DNA from 4 places in the Clostridium neonatale genome. Region 1 is predicted to be linked to each of the others. Evidence: riboswitches for the same ligand, from Rfam matches in the RefSeq annotation. Region 1 holds a riboswitch; each other region holds the start of a gene.
The links. Region 1 has a riboswitch for cyclic di-GMP ahead of CNEONATNEC86_RS19475 (acyltransferase). Riboswitches for the same ligand answer to the same signal wherever they lie in the genome.
Positions count from the first base shown of each region.

Region 2: it holds a riboswitch for cyclic di-GMP, as region 1 does, so the genes downstream of both, flgB (flagellar basal body rod protein FlgB) here and CNEONATNEC86_RS19475 (acyltransferase) in region 1, are expected to answer to the same signal.
Region 3: it holds a riboswitch for cyclic di-GMP, as region 1 does, so the genes downstream of both, CNEONATNEC86_RS09020 (response regulator) here and CNEONATNEC86_RS19475 (acyltransferase) in region 1, are expected to answer to the same signal.
Region 4: it holds a riboswitch for cyclic di-GMP, as region 1 does, so the genes downstream of both, CNEONATNEC86_RS14135 (response regulator) here and CNEONATNEC86_RS19475 (acyltransferase) in region 1, are expected to answer to the same signal.

Region 1 is NZ_UICR01000003.1:275,233-279,456, forward strand. It holds gene CNEONATNEC86_RS19470 (methyl-accepting chemotaxis protein) at 1-1,790, opposite strand, end outside; gene CNEONATNEC86_RS19475 (acyltransferase) at 1,826-2,557, opposite strand; cyclic di-GMP riboswitch class I at 2,682-2,764, opposite strand; gene CNEONATNEC86_RS19480 (phenylpyruvate tautomerase MIF-related protein) at 2,970-3,314, opposite strand; gene CNEONATNEC86_RS19485 (GNAT family N-acetyltransferase) at 3,501-4,094, opposite strand; gene CNEONATNEC86_RS19490 (nitrilase-related carbon-nitrogen hydrolase) at 4,100-4,224, opposite strand, start outside.
Region 2 is NZ_UICR01000002.1:1,174,430-1,178,653, reverse strand. It holds gene CNEONATNEC86_RS17005 (flagellin) at 889-1,731, shown strand; cyclic di-GMP riboswitch class I at 1,861-1,944, shown strand; gene flgB (flagellar basal body rod protein FlgB) at 2,267-2,662, shown strand; gene flgC (flagellar basal body rod protein FlgC) at 2,676-3,086, shown strand; gene fliE (flagellar hook-basal body complex protein FliE) at 3,095-3,400, shown strand; gene fliF (flagellar basal-body MS-ring/collar protein FliF) at 3,433-4,224, shown strand, end outside.
Region 3 is NZ_UICR01000001.1:1,949,166-1,953,389, reverse strand. It holds gene ytxC (putative sporulation protein YtxC) at 1-233, opposite strand, end outside; gene CNEONATNEC86_RS09030 (DUF6873 family GME fold protein) at 419-1,123, shown strand; tRNA gene CNEONATNEC86_RS09025 (tRNA-Cys) at 1,297-1,371, shown strand; gene CNEONATNEC86_RS09020 (response regulator) at 1,468-1,833, opposite strand; cyclic di-GMP riboswitch class I at 1,915-1,996, opposite strand; gene CNEONATNEC86_RS09015 (aspartate aminotransferase family protein) at 2,259-3,473, opposite strand; partial or broken gene CNEONATNEC86_RS09010 (iron-containing alcohol dehydrogenase) at 3,532-4,224, opposite strand, start outside.
Region 4 is NZ_UICR01000002.1:546,987-551,210, forward strand. It holds gene CNEONATNEC86_RS14135 (response regulator) at 1-2,523, opposite strand, end outside; cyclic di-GMP riboswitch class II at 2,790-2,872, opposite strand; gene CNEONATNEC86_RS14140 (ATP-binding protein) at 3,066-3,524, opposite strand; gene CNEONATNEC86_RS14145 (multicopper oxidase domain-containing protein) at 3,859-4,224, opposite strand, start outside.

The sequences.
Region 1 (4,224 bases):
GTATTCTTCACCGCTTTTGAACTCTCTTCCGCTAATTTTCTCACTTCTTCAGCAACTACCGCAAATCCTTTTCCTGCTTCACCAGCTCTAGCGGCTTCTATTGCTGCATTAAGTGCTAAGAGATTGGTTTGTTCAGCTATACTATCTATTGTAGTTATAACTTCTTTAATATTTCTAGATGAATTTTCTATTTCATTCATTGCATATAACATTTCTTTCATTTTTTCATTACTTCCTTGTATCTGTTCACCTAAATCATATGCAATTTTGTTAGTATCCTTAGCATTGTTAGCTGAATTTTGAACCTCTTCATTAATTTCGCCAATTGATGCTGTCAACTCTTCAATTCCACTCGCTTGTTCTGCCGCCCCTTGTGATAATGTTTGTGCTGTTGATGCTACTTGTTCTGATCCACCTTTTACTTGTACTGTTGCTTCTTTTATTTCCTTAAAAGTCTCATTCATAGAAGATATTATATTTATCAATGATTTTTTAATATTTATAAAGTCACCTTTATATTCATATTCAATATTAATGTCAAAATTACCTTTTGCCACATTATCTAATGTTTTATCTATTTCTGATATGTAGTCTCTAAGATTCTTTATTGTATTATTAAATGCTTCTGCTACTTTTCCGATTTCATCATCTGATTTTATTTCTATAAGCTCACTTAAGTTTCCTTGAGAAACCTTATCAGCAAATATGCATATATCATCTATAGGATTAAGAAGCTTATTAGATATTTTATATATAGCTCTAGATAGTCCAACAACTAAGATGACAGCAATTATTAAAATAAACATCATAACCTTATTTACTGATGAAAAAAGTTCATTCTGATCAACAATATTAATAACTGTCCATCCTGTTGTCTCAACCTGTTCACAAAAAGCTACTTTTTTATTTAATCCATATCCTAATTCAACTACTTTTGATTTTTCTGAACTAATATTTTCTGCAAGTTTATGAATTTCTTTATCATCAACATCATTTATATTAACCTTTAATGGATACTCACTATTTGGATGAACAATAAATGTTCCATCTTCAGCTATAAGCATGCTATAACCTTTTTTCCCATATTTTAAACTGTTAACTTTTTGTTCTATTGATTCTATTGCTAAGCTTGCTGCTGCTCCTAATTTCACTTGATTTTTATCATCTTTCACCCATGAAACCATCATGACCATATTCTTATCATAAGCTTCAGAATATGAAGGCTTAAAAATAGTGTCATATGGCTCTCCTGTGCTTGAATACTTTGAGAAAGCTTCTTCTATAATTCCTTTTGCCCATGGTGATGTAGCACTCTCACCTTTAGCTACATTGTAATATCTTGCTTCTAATTTATCGCCATTACTTGCATCCTTCCATTGTTCTTTAGATAATGTGGACATTATATGTATTGCTGAATATTCATTGGGATATTCAGCATTAACAAAATTCCAACGTGATAGATTTATCTTATCTATAGTATTAATAGTTTCTTCATCAGATAGATCTAAATCCACTCCACTATTAGCTATATCTTTCAAAATAGGACTATATGTAGTTTCTTGCACTTCTGCAAGTCTTGATTTTAGCCATAAATTTATGCCTTCAGTAGATTCCTTTTGTCTTGCTGACATAGAATCGATTAGTTCACTTTTAACAAAACTATTAATACTTAAATATGTTCCTAACGTAAGTATTACTAATCCTCCTATTATTATTGGTAAAACTATTTTTAATAATTTTCTTTTTATAGACTTCTCATTTTCTATATTAACTTTAAAAAACTTTTTCATATTATTCCCCCATTTTTATAAACAAATTATTTATATTATTCTTGATAGATACCTTCGTTAAGCCAAATATGTTTTAGTTCATCAGAATTTCTTTCTAAAGTAATTCTGTCTCTAACTTTCTTTGCTGGAACTCCTGCCACAAGAGAATTAGCTTCTACATTTTTGTTAACCAAAGCACATGCTGCTACTATACCTTGCTTGTCCACATTGACTCCTGGTAAAATAGTTGCATTTGCATATATTTTTGCATAGTCATCAATTATAACTTCTCCGTATGTTCTTAATGAATGTTCATGCTCAGAATGAGAGTGAGTAAATATATTTACCCCTTCGCCTATTCCAACTGAGTTTCCTATTTTAATTCCTCCCTTTGAATCTATGAATGCCCCTTTATTTATAAAGGCATTATCCCCTATCTCAATATTATCTGGAACATTAAACCTAACATTCTCTTCTGCAATAAAGTTTTTACCACATGATTTAAATAACTTTTTAGCAAGTATTCTTCTGAATGGAATTGCAAAGTTTGCTACAATACACATAGGAGTTTTGTCTAAAATATCCCACAAAAAGTGTAGATATTTTTTTTCTTTATTGTAATTATCTTCTGTATTCTTAGGTAAATATTCTGTGTATAACTCCATCTCCTCTAATACTTCAATTGGAAATGGACACTTTAATATTTCTAGTATTTTCGCTAGCCCTTCTATATTTACTCCATCTTCAACTATTTTTCTTACTTCTACTAATGCTTCTTCTATTGCCATTAATTCATTCCTCCATTTTCCATTTATATTTAATAAAAAATGCTATTTATTCTGTGAATAAATAGCATTACCTTATACAATAAATCTGATTTAAATAACAATATTATTATTTAAAATAATAATTATTAGTAACTGGCTAGCATAGTTTTCACCTTAGCTCCTTTAGTTTTGCGTCATTAAATTTCTTTAATTTTGCCTTTAGTATTATTAATTTTTCTATATATTTTAGATTGGAATATACATAGACTTCTATATTTTTTCTATACTTTTTTACAGCACGAATTATATTCTACTATTTTTTCGTATTTTTCTCAATAAATTTATAACATTATTTTAATATTTTTCTAAATATTAAAAATCCAATGATATAGATTTTATCATTGGATTTCTTAATATTATATATTTCATTATATTAAAAGTTATTACCATTCCAGCCCCAATTTTCAACTTCTTCATATTTAACATAAATCTTGTTTTGAGGAATTCCAAGTTCTTCTTCATATATTGAACATATTGCTTTTGTTAATTTATCATAAGCTTCCTTACTTGATTTTCCAAAAATCTTAACTTCAACAAAAGCCCCTTTTTCTAATTCTTCACCTGAGAAAAATAATGAATATTCATCCTCAAAGCCAACCATTAAAAATCTTTCACTCTTACCTGGTACTAACTCTATTTCTTCACCTAATCTTTTCTTTATTATTTCTTTTTTCTCTTTAGAAACTTTTACTGTAATTTTAGATCCTATAAATGGCATACTCTATTCCTCCTTTATTCTCTTAAACAATAATCATCTTGCAATAATTTTATATTAAATCTAATATTATAAAAATCACTCACATCTAATAAATATTATTACGACATGTATTAATATTATATTAACACCAGTTGTTATATTTTTCTAATAACTGTTAGTCTGATTGGTGATTATTAGAACTGAAATTTATTTTATTATCTGCTTAGCTTCTTCTAATATCTCTATAAATTCTTTTGTTTCTTTAATTTCATCAATAGTCTTAGGTTTATATGGTTTAGCATCATGCTTTGCAAACTCTAATTCAAACCACTTTACATCATGCCATTCCCCCATTTTATATCCAACATTTTTACATACTCCAATTTCTTTAAATCCTAAAGATCTATGTATGCTTTCACTTTTAATGTTCGGTGATGTGATCAATGCATATGCATTGCAAAATCCCTGTATTTTCAAAGTTTTTAATAATGCATCATATAATGCTTTTCCTATATTTCTTCTTTGATATTCTGGGCTTATGTATATAGAAAAGTCAACAGACCAATCATATGCTGCTCTTTCATTAAATTTAGATGCATACGCATATCCAACAATCTTATTATCAAATTCGCATACAAACCATGGATATATGCTTTGAATATTTTCCATTCTATCTTCGAATTCTTCTAATGAAGGTACTTCATATTCAAAAGTTATTGTGGTATCTGTTATAAATGGCTTATAAATACCTAATATTTCTGCACCATCTTCTATAGTAGCAAGTCTAATTAATTTATCCATTATATCTAATTTCCCCCTAACTTGTAATAAAGCTCTTCTCTTCTATCCTTTTTAATATTAAATTGTTTTTTTACTTTATTAATCTTATCTAATTCTATATTTTTTATGATGATTCCTTCTTTAGAATTCA
Region 2 (4,224 bases), on a different contig from region 1:
ATATGTTACGGATACTATTGAGCGTGTTAATAAATGTTCAGTAGTTTTATATGTAATTTTATGAATGATGACACTCTTTGTTTTGCGCTCGAGAATAGTCAGAAGAACACAGTCATTGTTGAATTTTTACCAATAACCAAATTCTTCACGATTATCGATATCAGTTGGATGCTTAGTATAACTTTTTCTTATGATTATTTACTTTTGCAGGTTTAGCCTTTCTACACAGGTTATTGGTAAATCTGAATTAAGAACAGATAGCAAGTCAAGATTGATATATTCATGTAAAGTTTTAGTACAGACTATTTGAAAGCGTTGAAACTTGCCGTTGGTGATAGCATTACCTATTCACATCTGGTGAGCATGAATGATTTTTTCTTTTATAACATCATAATTAATGAAATAACTGTATTCTAGGTGTTTAAATGTGAGACAAGAATACTGGCGATTATTTTTATAAATATCTTCGCAAGTATCTGCAAGATACATTTTAACGTAGTTTAATTGCCTAATCTGTGTAGTTGTGCCACGATGTATCTAATTAAAAATAGTATTTATTGTGTGATTTAGCTTTTTAGCTATTTTGTAAGTTGAAAAACATAATTAAGACGAAGTTCAATAGTCATACTTTCTTTGAAATCCAAGTGTTTATTTTTTATTTATTCCGCGTTATGATTCATAGTGATTGTTTTTTGTGTTGCACTTTCTTTAGAGATTAAATTATAGCATAGATAATCCATTATGGATTTTTTGTTAGCTCAATTTCATTTTACAATTAATCAGAACTATATCCTTTAAGAAAATAAATTAAAGATTATAATTAAATCTCCGATAAATAAAGTAATTAAAACGAAATATAAATGAAAAAGTACTTTGGAGGTTTATTATATGAGATTAAATCATAATATGTATTCACTTGGAATATTTAAGACATATTCAAGGAACGTTGATAATTATTCTAAAGCAATGAATAACGTGAGTACAGGATATAAAATAAATAGTGCGAAGGATAATCCAAATAAAATAGCTCAGGCAGAAACTTTAAGAATGACTGTTATTGGAAGAAATGCAGCAAGCTCTAATATACAAGATACAAGTTCTATGCTTCAAACTTTTGATGGTGCACTTCAAGAAATGAATAATAATGTATCAAGATTAAAGCAATTAACAGTTCAAGCTGCTACGGAAACTATTAATGATGAGGATAGAGCAGTAATTCAAAAAGAAATTGAAGGGATAAAGTCATCATTAAATGAGTTAGCTAATAATACAGAATTTAATGGTGTTAAATTATCAGATAATTTAGTAACTGATAATGCCAACACTACTAGATTTATGAAAACAACAATTGGAACATTATCTGGAGAAATTATTGATATTCCTCGTTTTAATGTATCAACAGCTGCTTTAAAAATAGATGATATAGATGTTACATCAATAGCTGGAGCACAGGCGTCACTTGAAAAAGTTGATGATGCAGTGGTATGTCTTACAGATATAAGAAGCAGATATGGAGCTATTCAATCAAGACTAGATGATACTAGTGATAGCATGAGTGAAATAAGCGATGTATTAACAAGTGCACAAAGTAGTCTGGCAGATGCTGATATTGCAAAGGAAGTTATGGAAATAACAAAAAATAAGATATTGATTGACTCAGGAATAGGGTTAATGGCTCAAAGCAATAAATTACCACAGGATGCATTGAATATTTTAGCAAATGTAAGATAGATTATATATTTAAGTTGTTCTTAAAATAATGTTTTATAATTAATTTAAGAACAACTTTTAACATTAAATATAAATAAATACAAATTTTACTTGAAAAGATTGTAAAAAAATAGTATTATATATATAATAAAATATTAATAGCAAAGCAAGAGAAATTTTGTGACGCAAAGCTATAGGGACTACGGTTTAATACTAAGTCAGCCAGTTGCTAAGAAAGTATTTACTTTTGAAATATGATGCAAGCTGCTATTTTAAAGTTAGTATAAAAATAGCAGTTTTATTTTGCTTGTTTTTAAATGGAAAAAAGCAATTAAAAAATTTTAAAGGCAACAAAAGAAATTATTATGATACATACTTAATGATAAATATATTTCTGTGAAAAATATATAGATTAATTGTTATGTTTATTTTATAATTAATATAGATAATATTGTATTTTTATATTGAAAATACAATATTAATAATATTTAATTGATTATAACAGAATTTTATGTTATTTTTTAATATATTTAAAATAGAAAAGGGAAGTGAAGAAATGGGAATAATGTCTATTGGTTCAGACGAAAACTATAATTTGCTAAAAGAAGGGTTAAAAGCATCGAATATGAGAGCTAAAGTAATAGCTAATAATATGGCTAATATTAATACAAAAGATTATAAAAAATTTGCAGTAGTATTTGAAGAAAATTTAGAAAAAGATAATTCGAGCTTTGAGTTGAAGAAAACAAATTCTAAACATATATCTGGAGATAATAGTATTGATGGTAACATATCCATAGAACAAGAAAAAGGGACAAGTATGAGGAACGATGGAAATAATGTTGATCTTGATATAGAAAAAGTCAATCAGGCAGCAAACACTCTAAAGTATAATGCACTTATTACTAGAATAAGTGGGAAAATTAATGAACTTAAGTCTGTTATAAAGTAAAGGGGTTGAAGAAATGAATGCATTTAGTTCAATGCAGATAAGTGCTACGGGACTCGCAGCAGAGAGATTAAGAATGGATACTATAACTTCTAATATGGCAAATGCTCAGACTACAAGAAGTGCTGATGGAAGTGGAGCATACGTTAGAAAAGTGGCAGTGTTTCAAGAGGCACTAGATGCTAGTGGAAATATGGCAGGAGTAAAGGCTGTAAAGATTCAAAAGGATGAGTCTCCCCTTAGAGAGGTATATGATCCAACTCATCCAGATGCAGATCCTGAAACCGGATATGTAACTATGCCGAATGTAAATGTATTAAATGAAATGGCTGATATGATGGTGTCAACAAGATCGTATGAAGCTAATTTAGATACCTTTAATGCATTAAAGTCAATGTTTTCAAAAGCATTAGAAATAGGAAAGTAGGTATATAGATGAGAATAGAAGATAATTTTAATTTAAGATTACAGCAGTTTCAAAATAAGTTTGAAGAAAATGATGGTAAGGATGCAACTAGTAATAGTAATGAATTTTCTAGTATGTTAAAAAAATGTGTAGACAATGTTAATGAAGCCGCAACAGAATCAAATGCCACAACAAATGCATTTGTAAAAGGTGATGATGTTACAATTGATGAAGTTATGGTGAAAGCAGCAGAAGCAAATTTAAGTTTGCAGTTTTTAACTACAACTAGAGACAAGCTGGTTGAAGGGTATAAAGAATTAATTAAGATGCAATAAAAATGCAAGAGGATATGTAAGGGGAGCTTGAAATGAAAAAACTTTTAGAGAAAGTTAAGGAGCTTTTAGAAAAGTTTAAATCGCAGAGCAAAAAAGTGAAGATTGTAGAAATTGTTGCGGTGATAGCTATAATTGCTGCAATAATAAGTGCTATCATTTATTCAAATGCAAATAAATATAAGGTTTTATTTTCAAATCTTGATGCAAAAGATGCTCAAACGGTTATGTCAACTTTAGAAGATGACGGTGTTTCATATAAAAGTCAAAGTGATACTAACACCATTCTAGTACCAAAAGAAAAAGTTGATGAATTGAAACTTAAATTAGCTCCAAGTTTAACCTCAGGAACTATAGGGTATGAACTTATGGATAATTCTAGTTCATTTGGTATGACAGATGAACAATTTCAATTAAATAAGAAGAGAATGATTGAAGGAGAATTAGAAAGAACTATTAAGGGGTTTGAACAAATAGAAGAAGCAAGGGTACATATTACAGAACCAACAGATTCTGTATTCGTAACAGATAAAGAACCTGGAAAGGCTTCAGTTACTTTGAAATTAAAGCAAGGCGAAAGTTTAGATAAAAATCAAGTAAAGGCTATAGTAGCATTAGTTTCAAAAAGCAATAAAAATATTCCAGAAGAAAATATCACAGTAGTTGATAGTAACATGAATTTACTAACTAAGGATATTGAAGATGGACAAAATACTGTAGATGATGAAACAATAACAAAGCAGCATACCTTAGAAAAGAATTACGAAGAGAGGCTTCAAAAAGAAGTAGTTAATTTATTAGAACCAGTCGCTGGAAAAAATAAGGTT
Region 3 (4,224 bases), on a different contig from region 1:
TAATTCTCAATAACAATTCTATATAAAATATTGCTAACATACATATTAATAATTTCTTTTATCTTTTCATTATAGCAATTTTCTTCACAGATTATTTTAATTATATGAGTCTTGCCTTCTATGCTTTCTACAAGCCCTATTAAAATATCTTTCTTCTTAAGTCGTTCTCTTAGCTCTTGCAAATCTTTCGAAAAAGACAAATCATCATCATAAGCTAATTTTAAAATAAGCATGGATTTCACTCCCTTCTTAATATTTGTATGTATAATTTTATTTGTTTTTTCCCTAAATAATTGTAAGTTGAATATTTTCCTATAATGTTTAGATATAAATTAAATTTATTGACACCATGTTATATATAGAATAAAAATATAATTGTAGCAACATTCTAATAAAATAAATCTTAAGGAGTTTTTCAATGTATTGTTTTGTTGATTATAGAATTAGTAAAGAAGAATTATTGAATCTTTCTGCTTTAAACCTTAATGTTATATCGGTACCACAATGTGATCTTGTATATAAAGCAATTAATGGTCATCCAGATATTCAAATGAATATTTTAAAAAATGATAGTGAACATAAAGTAATAATCCATAATAAAATCCATAATAATTTTAAAAATTTTCTACTTGATAACAACATAAAATATATTGTTTCAAAAAATACTTTGTCTAATACATATCCTGGAGATATTTTTTTAAATGCATTTATAACCGATAAATATTTCATACACAATACAAAATATACTGATGAAAATCTACTTGGTTCTCAAACTTATAAAATTGTTATTTCTGTGCCTCAAGGTTATACCAAGTGTTCTATACTGCCGGTGAGAGAAAATTCATTGATAACTAGTGATAAAGGAATTTTTAACGTATTAAAAAATTATGATTTTGATATATTATTGGTACCTCCTGGTGATATACTACTTCCATCTTTAAATTATGGATTTATAGGTGGCGTTGGTGGAATGATTTCAAATAACAAGATGGCTTTCTTTGGTGATTTATCATATTACAAGTACGGAAATAAAATAAAAGAGTTTCTTTTTAAATATGACATTGAGCCAATTTATCTTAGAAAAGGTAAATTAATAGACAGGGGCAGTCTGCTTACTCTTTAGTCATGTCCATATATAATATGATTTGTGTTTCTGTATGTTACTTTTAAAAATAAAATCTGCATAAGTCCTATTTTTCTAGGCTTATGCAGATTTTATTTTTAAATGAGATTTTTTAGTAACATTTTTTCTCAATTTAGCTATATTATTAATATAAGATATTTAATTAAGATTAAGGCACTATAGCCAAGTGGTAAGGCAGAGGTCTGCAAAACCTTTATTCCTCAGTTCAAATCTGGGTGGTGCCTCCATAAAAAGCCCGTAGACTTGAGAATTCTCTCGCCTACGAGCTTTTTCCTTTTGGTTTTAAAACATATTTATTTTAGATTTTTTAGGTTAATACATCATTAATCTCCGATTGTTCTTCTTACCGCTTCTACTACTCTTTCATTTTTAAAAGGTTTAACTATAAAGTCTTTGGCTCCTGCTTTTATTGCACTAACTACAACGTTTTCCTGTCCCATTGCAGAACACATGATTACATTGGCATCAACATCACTTTCAAGAATCCCAATAAGTGCATTAACTCCATCCATTTCCGGCATAGTTATATCCATCAAAGTTAAATCTGGACTTAACTGATTATATTTTTCTATGGCCACTTTTCCATTTTCAGCTTCTCCAACTACCTCATAACCGTTTTCTGTCAAAATTTCTCTAAGCATCTTTCTCATAAATATAGTATCATCACATATCAAAATTTTTTTACTCATTTTTTCCTCCTATTTATAAATAGACAAAGGCATTAAAAAAGAGCTTTATTGCATTTTTTAAATGAAATAGCCCCTTATGTAAAATGCAACTGGCTGCCATCCATTAGGAAAAGGCCCTTTAGCTTTGCGTCACAGCTTTTCAACTGCTTTGCCCTATTAAATTATTTTTTATACTTTTAGCTTGTACTAAATTCTATACTTATATTATCATTAAAGGCTTTAATTTTCAATCATTAATTTTCATTTCTTCAAAATTTTCACATAAATTCACGTTTTCGTCCAATATTTCTCATGTTTTTAATTCATTATTAAAAACATCACATTATTTCTTCGATTATAAACATAAGCTTAACTACTACTCATCTTCAAATATTAATATTCAAAAAGCCTATTGAGATACTCAACAGGCTTTTAATTAATGCAGATTATTTAACAACGTCATCTACTGATTCCTTTATTATTTCAAAAGCTTTATCACAATCCTCTTCATTTAATATTAGCGGTGGAACCATACGAATTGTATTTCCTCCAATAGCTGTAATTAAAAGCTTTCTATCAAAACATGCATGCTTAACATCTACAGCAATATTTTGGTCAAATTCAACCCCAACTAATAATCCTTTTCCACGCACTTCTACTATATGTGGTAACTCTTTTAACTTAGCTTTAAGATATTCTCCCATCTTTTCAGCATTTCCTGCTAAGTCTTTATCAATTAATTCATTAATTTGTGCATATGAAGCAGCACAACATACTGGATTTCCTCCATAAGTTGTTCCATGAGATCCAAGTGTAAATGCTTTAGACACTTTTTCAGTTGCACATATTGCTGCTATTGGCATTCCGCCTCCCATAGCTTTCGCCATTGACACAATATCCGGTTTTACATTGTAATGCATGTACGCCATAGTTTTACCGGTTCTGCACCATCCTGTTTGAACTTCATCCAATAATAGTAGCATTCCTTTTTCATCGCAGAGTTTTCTAAGCCCTTGCATAAATTCTTGTGTTGCTGGATGTACTCCACCTTCTCCCTGTATTGGTTCAATCATTATAGCTATTGTATTTTCCGTACATGCATCTTTAAATGCTTGCAAATTATTATATTCAGCATAAGTAAATCCAGGTACCATTGGCTTAAATCCAATTTGACATCCATTATCAGGTTGTCCTGTTGCTGACATAGATCCATATGTTCTTCCGTGGAAACCATTTTTAGCTGTTACAATATTATATTTGTTTGGTCCATATTCATCCACTCCATATTTTCTTGCCATTTTTATCATTGCTTCATTTGCTTCTGTCCCTGTACTTTGATAAAAAATTTTATCCATCCCTATTGTCTCACAAATTAATTTTGCAAGTAATGCTTGAGGAATTGTATATGGATAATTAAATGTATGGATTATATCTTCTACCTGATCCTTAATAGCGGCTACTACTTTTTCATTACAATTCCCTGCACTATTAACTGCAATACCACCATAAAAATCTAAATATCCATCACCTCCTTCATCATACAAGTACATATCTTTTGCAGTTTCTGCTACAAAATCAAATCTTTCGTAAGTATCAATCATATATTTGCTTACTAATCCTTTTAATTCTTCTTTTGATAGTTTTACATCTTTTAATTTCATGATAAATTCACCTTACTCGTAATTTATTTAATTCAAATTAAATTCTGATACTACTTTATTAAAGTGCTTTTCTATATATTCTTTTAATATCTTCTAATTCAAATTTCACAGGATGAATATTCATACTTCCTTGAGATACCTTTAAGCAATTTTCTGACATCCAATCTATATCTTCTTCTTTTATCCCCTGCTCTTTAAGTGTTGTCTCTAAATCTATATCTTTTAATAATTTTCTTATTGACTTTACACAGTCATTTTCATCAGCTCCACCCAATAATTTTGATATTACAGCAAATTTTTCAGGCGCTACACATATTGATTCCTCATAGATAACAGGTGTCAATGCTGCGAGGCCTCTTCCATGTACAATATCTCTTAATCCACTTGCAGGATGTTCCATGCCATGTGATGCTGTTACCCCAGCAGTATTGATTACCATTCCACCTAATGTGCTTGCCCATGTTATCGCATCAAATGCTTCCATATCTTCTGGATTTTTATAAGCTCTAACTAAATTTTTTCCTATTAATTCAATTCCCTGTAGTGCCATCATTGTAGTAATTGGCTGGGCATTTTTAGATATATATGCCTCCATATTGTGACAAAGAAAGTGCATCAAACCCAACTGATGCTAAAATATGCTTTGGCATTGTAGTCATAAGCTCTGGATCTACTATGGATGCCTTTGCGATTATAGCATTACATCTTAAAGATTTTTTATCATTATTCTCAGGATTTGTTAATACTGCAA
Region 4 (4,224 bases), on a different contig from region 1:
TAATTCGGATAATAAAGTAGAAAACTGCTCATCATCTTCAATTATTAAAAGAAGCTTTTCATCTTCTTTTTTACTTTCGTAATGCTCATCTTTGGTGAACTCATTAATATCATTTTCTGATATTATTTTTTCTTCCAAATTGTCATGATAATTTTTATCAATACTCGAATATTCCTCTTTATTTAACTTAACTTGTTCCATATTATCATTATCTAAAAATACTAAGGTAAATTTACTTCCTTTTCCTTCCTCACTTTTCAAATAAATGTTTCCTCCAAGTAAACGAGCAAGTTCTCTTGAAATAGATAACCCGAGTCCTGTCCCTCCATATTTTCTACTAATTGTTCCATCCACTTGCTTAAAAGCCTCAAAAATTAAAGTTTGTTTATCAGCAGGTATACCTATGCCTGTATCTATGATTTCTATACTTATTAATTTATTAACATTTTCCTCAATTTTATAATTTTTAATATCTTCTTCTTTAGGTCTGCATATATTCATTTTTACATAACCAGTCTCAGTAAATTTAAATGCATTAGACAATAAATTATTTATTATTTGTTGAAGTCTTTGCTCATCAGATATTATTTTCTCAGGTAATCCATCTTCAATTTCTATCTTAAAATCTATGTTTTTTTGCAAAATTATTGGAGTAAATAAACTTTTTGTATTCTCAGCTAATTCTGCTAAATTCACTTGGTCAAAATTTATATCTATTTTACCAGATTCAACTTTAGACAAATCCAAGATATCATCAATAAGCCTAAGAAGATTTTTACCAGAAGAATGAATAGTTTTTGAATATTCTAATTGTTTTTCTGTTAATGGCTCATTAGCTTTTTTATTTTCTAGTAATTGAGAAAGAACTATAATACTATTTAAAGGAGTTCTTAATTCATGAGACATATTAGCTAAAAACTCAGATTTGTATTTATTAGCAATCTCTAACTCCTTAGCCTTTCCTTCAATTTCATGGTTTGCTTTCCTTAAAAGTTTATTATTTTCACTTATATCTCTCTTTTGCTGTTCTAATTTTTTAGTTTGCTCTTCAAGCTCCTCATTTGATACTCTTAACTCTTCCTGCTGAGTTTGCAGATTCATTTCAGACTGTTTTAGAATCTTAGCTTGCTCTTCTAATTCTTCATTATTTTGTCTTAATTCCTCTTGCTGTACTTGTAATTCTTCTGCCTGTACTAAAGTCTTATTAAGAAGTACCTCCATTTTTGTTTGTGCTTTTGTTAAATTTATACTTGTAGCTATGTTTTCACTAACTTGTTCAATAAATTTTAATTGTACATCCGTAAATTGATTAAATGATCCTAGCTCTATTATGCATTCTATTTCCTCGTGATACATACAAGGAGCAATTAATATGTTCTTGGGAACTGCCTCTCCAAGGCCAGAAATAATTTTCATATAATCAGCTGGTACATCTTGTACTAAAACAATCTTGTCTTCTAGAGTAGCTTGTCCAACTAATCCTTCACCTATATTAAATTCATCAGGTGAACCTTCTGAACTATTATAAGAATAGCTTCCAAATACTTTAAAAGTGTTGCTATCCGTTTTAACATAAAATCTTCCAATTTGCATATTTAAATATCTACATATGTATGTAATTATACGAGAACTTAATGTGTTAATTTCTCGTACACCTCGCATTTCTTCATTTAGCTCTGCTCTACCAGTTGTCAGCCAGCTTTGGTTTCTATTCTCAGAAATTAATTCCTTAAGCTTAGTCATAAATATATTAAAATATCTAGCCATCTTGCCAATCTCATCTTCTGAATTACTCATTAGCCTAGCTTCTAAATTAACTTCTCCTTCTGCTATTTCTCTAAAAGTATTTGTAACAACTTTTACAGGATTAACAATCATCCTAATAGATAAACTTGCTATAATAATTGCTGCTATAGTCGCTAAAGCTCCTCCTGTTAGCATAATAACTCTTGTTTCTTTCTCCATTTTAATGAGATCCGCATTTCTGTTCTGCAGTAGCCTTTCTTCTTCATTATTAATATCTCCAAGTATTGAACGTAATTCATCCATCATGTTTTTTCCATAACCTGATTGAACAATAGCAATCAAATCTTCTAATTTTAACTTTCCTGAAGAAACTTCTTTTCTCTTAGCTATTATTATGTTTTTTTCCCATTCAACCCATTCTTTATATTTATTATTAATATTATATAACCTTTGTTGTTGTTCAGAGTTATCTTCTGTAAGTTGCTTGAGTTTATCATAGTGATTTTCATAAGAAGAATTTCCTTTATTAAATGGTTCGAGAAAACTTTCATTCCCAGTAATAACGTATCCTCTTGCTCCTGTTTCCATATCTAATAAACTCATAAGAAGGCAATCTGACTCTTGAATAACTTTATATGTATGACCATTCCATTTGACTGCTTCGGATTCTTTAACAAAATTTATATAGGTATTGCCAATAACCGCCAACATTATTAAAATAATGATTCCAAAGCCTATGAACATTTTTTGGCCTATACTTAACCGCCTTATAATCAATATATCACCCCCTTTTAATAATTTATTTAATTTTTATAATAAGTTTATTTGTATTTATATAAGTTCCAATAAAATTACTTCATATGAGCCATATATCCTTTTTGGGTTTAGGGCAGATTTTAATGAAGATTCTTAATTAGAACATATATATCAGTAATTTCATTAATATATAAATAAATACTTATGTATAATTAAAATCTAGTATATATTTCCTTATTCATAAATTTTCACATATTTTCTATCATCAAAAACGCCAACAATCTTGATTAATTGTTGGCGGGTTGCACTACTAGTTCAAAATCCTCAAAGTGCCCAAATAAAGAGAATTTATCATTACTTCCAGATTTATTATGTTTTCATAGAATTTATATATATAATATTCTAATAACTCCATATATTCAAGCATATTTTGATAAAAAATATAATTATTTGCATTAAAATATGCATCTAAGAATTTCATTAGCAATTAACTTTAGCACTTGTATTAATTATCAATTAAAAGAATTCTTATTTGTTTTTTGGTGAAAATAAATGAGAATTCTTTATTTATTTATATATGGATTTAGCTGTATTTGAATATCTATATTATTTTCATTCAAAAAAGCATTAATTTTTCCATTCATTTGTTCTGTTAGTAATTTTACAATTGATAATCCAAGTCCTGTTGATTTACCTCGTGATTTCTCAGCAACATAAAATTTATCAAATAAATTGTCAATATTAATTTCATTACTATCTGAAATAGGATTTTTAAAAGATAAAATTATACTTTCATCTTTAATGAAAATATCAATAACAACATCTCCATCGGAATAATTCAAGGCATTTTTCATAAGATTTTGGATAATACGATTTATCTTTTCTTCATTACCAAGCACATATATGGGGTCTTCTGTATTAAGTTCCACTTCCATATGTTTTTTTTCAAATTGCTGTACATAATCAACAACATTATTTGCTATACTATTTGTCAAATTAATCTTTGTGAGATTAATTTCCAATCTAGATATCTCAAGATAATACAGATTAAGTAAAATTATTTTTTACTTAATCTGTATCCCATTCCCCATACTGTTTCTATGTATTCTTCAGTTTCATTTATACTTCTTTTACTCCTTATTGGTAGACCAGTCTATATGCTTTTTGACGTCAAAATAAAAATGCATTGTGCCTATGACAAGTGGTATGACCATAGGTACAACGCATTGCTTATTTAAAGTATAGCATAAATTTTTTTATTGGTGTAATACCAAAATTTATTTTTTTCTTATAACTGGAATTTCACATTACAAAAATAGAGTTTAATAAAAACTTTGTATATTCATTCTTAGGATTTTATAATTCTGATGTATTCTTATCTTTAATTCTAAAAATTCCCCACATACCTGATTCTATATCCCATTTTATAATTCCTGACCTATATAAATAGTCACCTGGTATCATAGATGCTCCATTTATTAACTCAAGATTAAATACGTTTCCTACACTCATGGCTCCTTGAGCTGATATAATATTTGTAAATGGATCATCTGGCTGAGCTTTCCATTTATGACCATGAAGCACGAAACAAGTATTTCTTGGTTTGTCTGCTGGCATTAGTAGTCTTATAATAACTCTTTCTCCTGGTGATGCTTCAAATATTGGTGTAGCTGGATCTTCATGAACTACAGAACTAAATACATTTGCTATATCTGATTCATC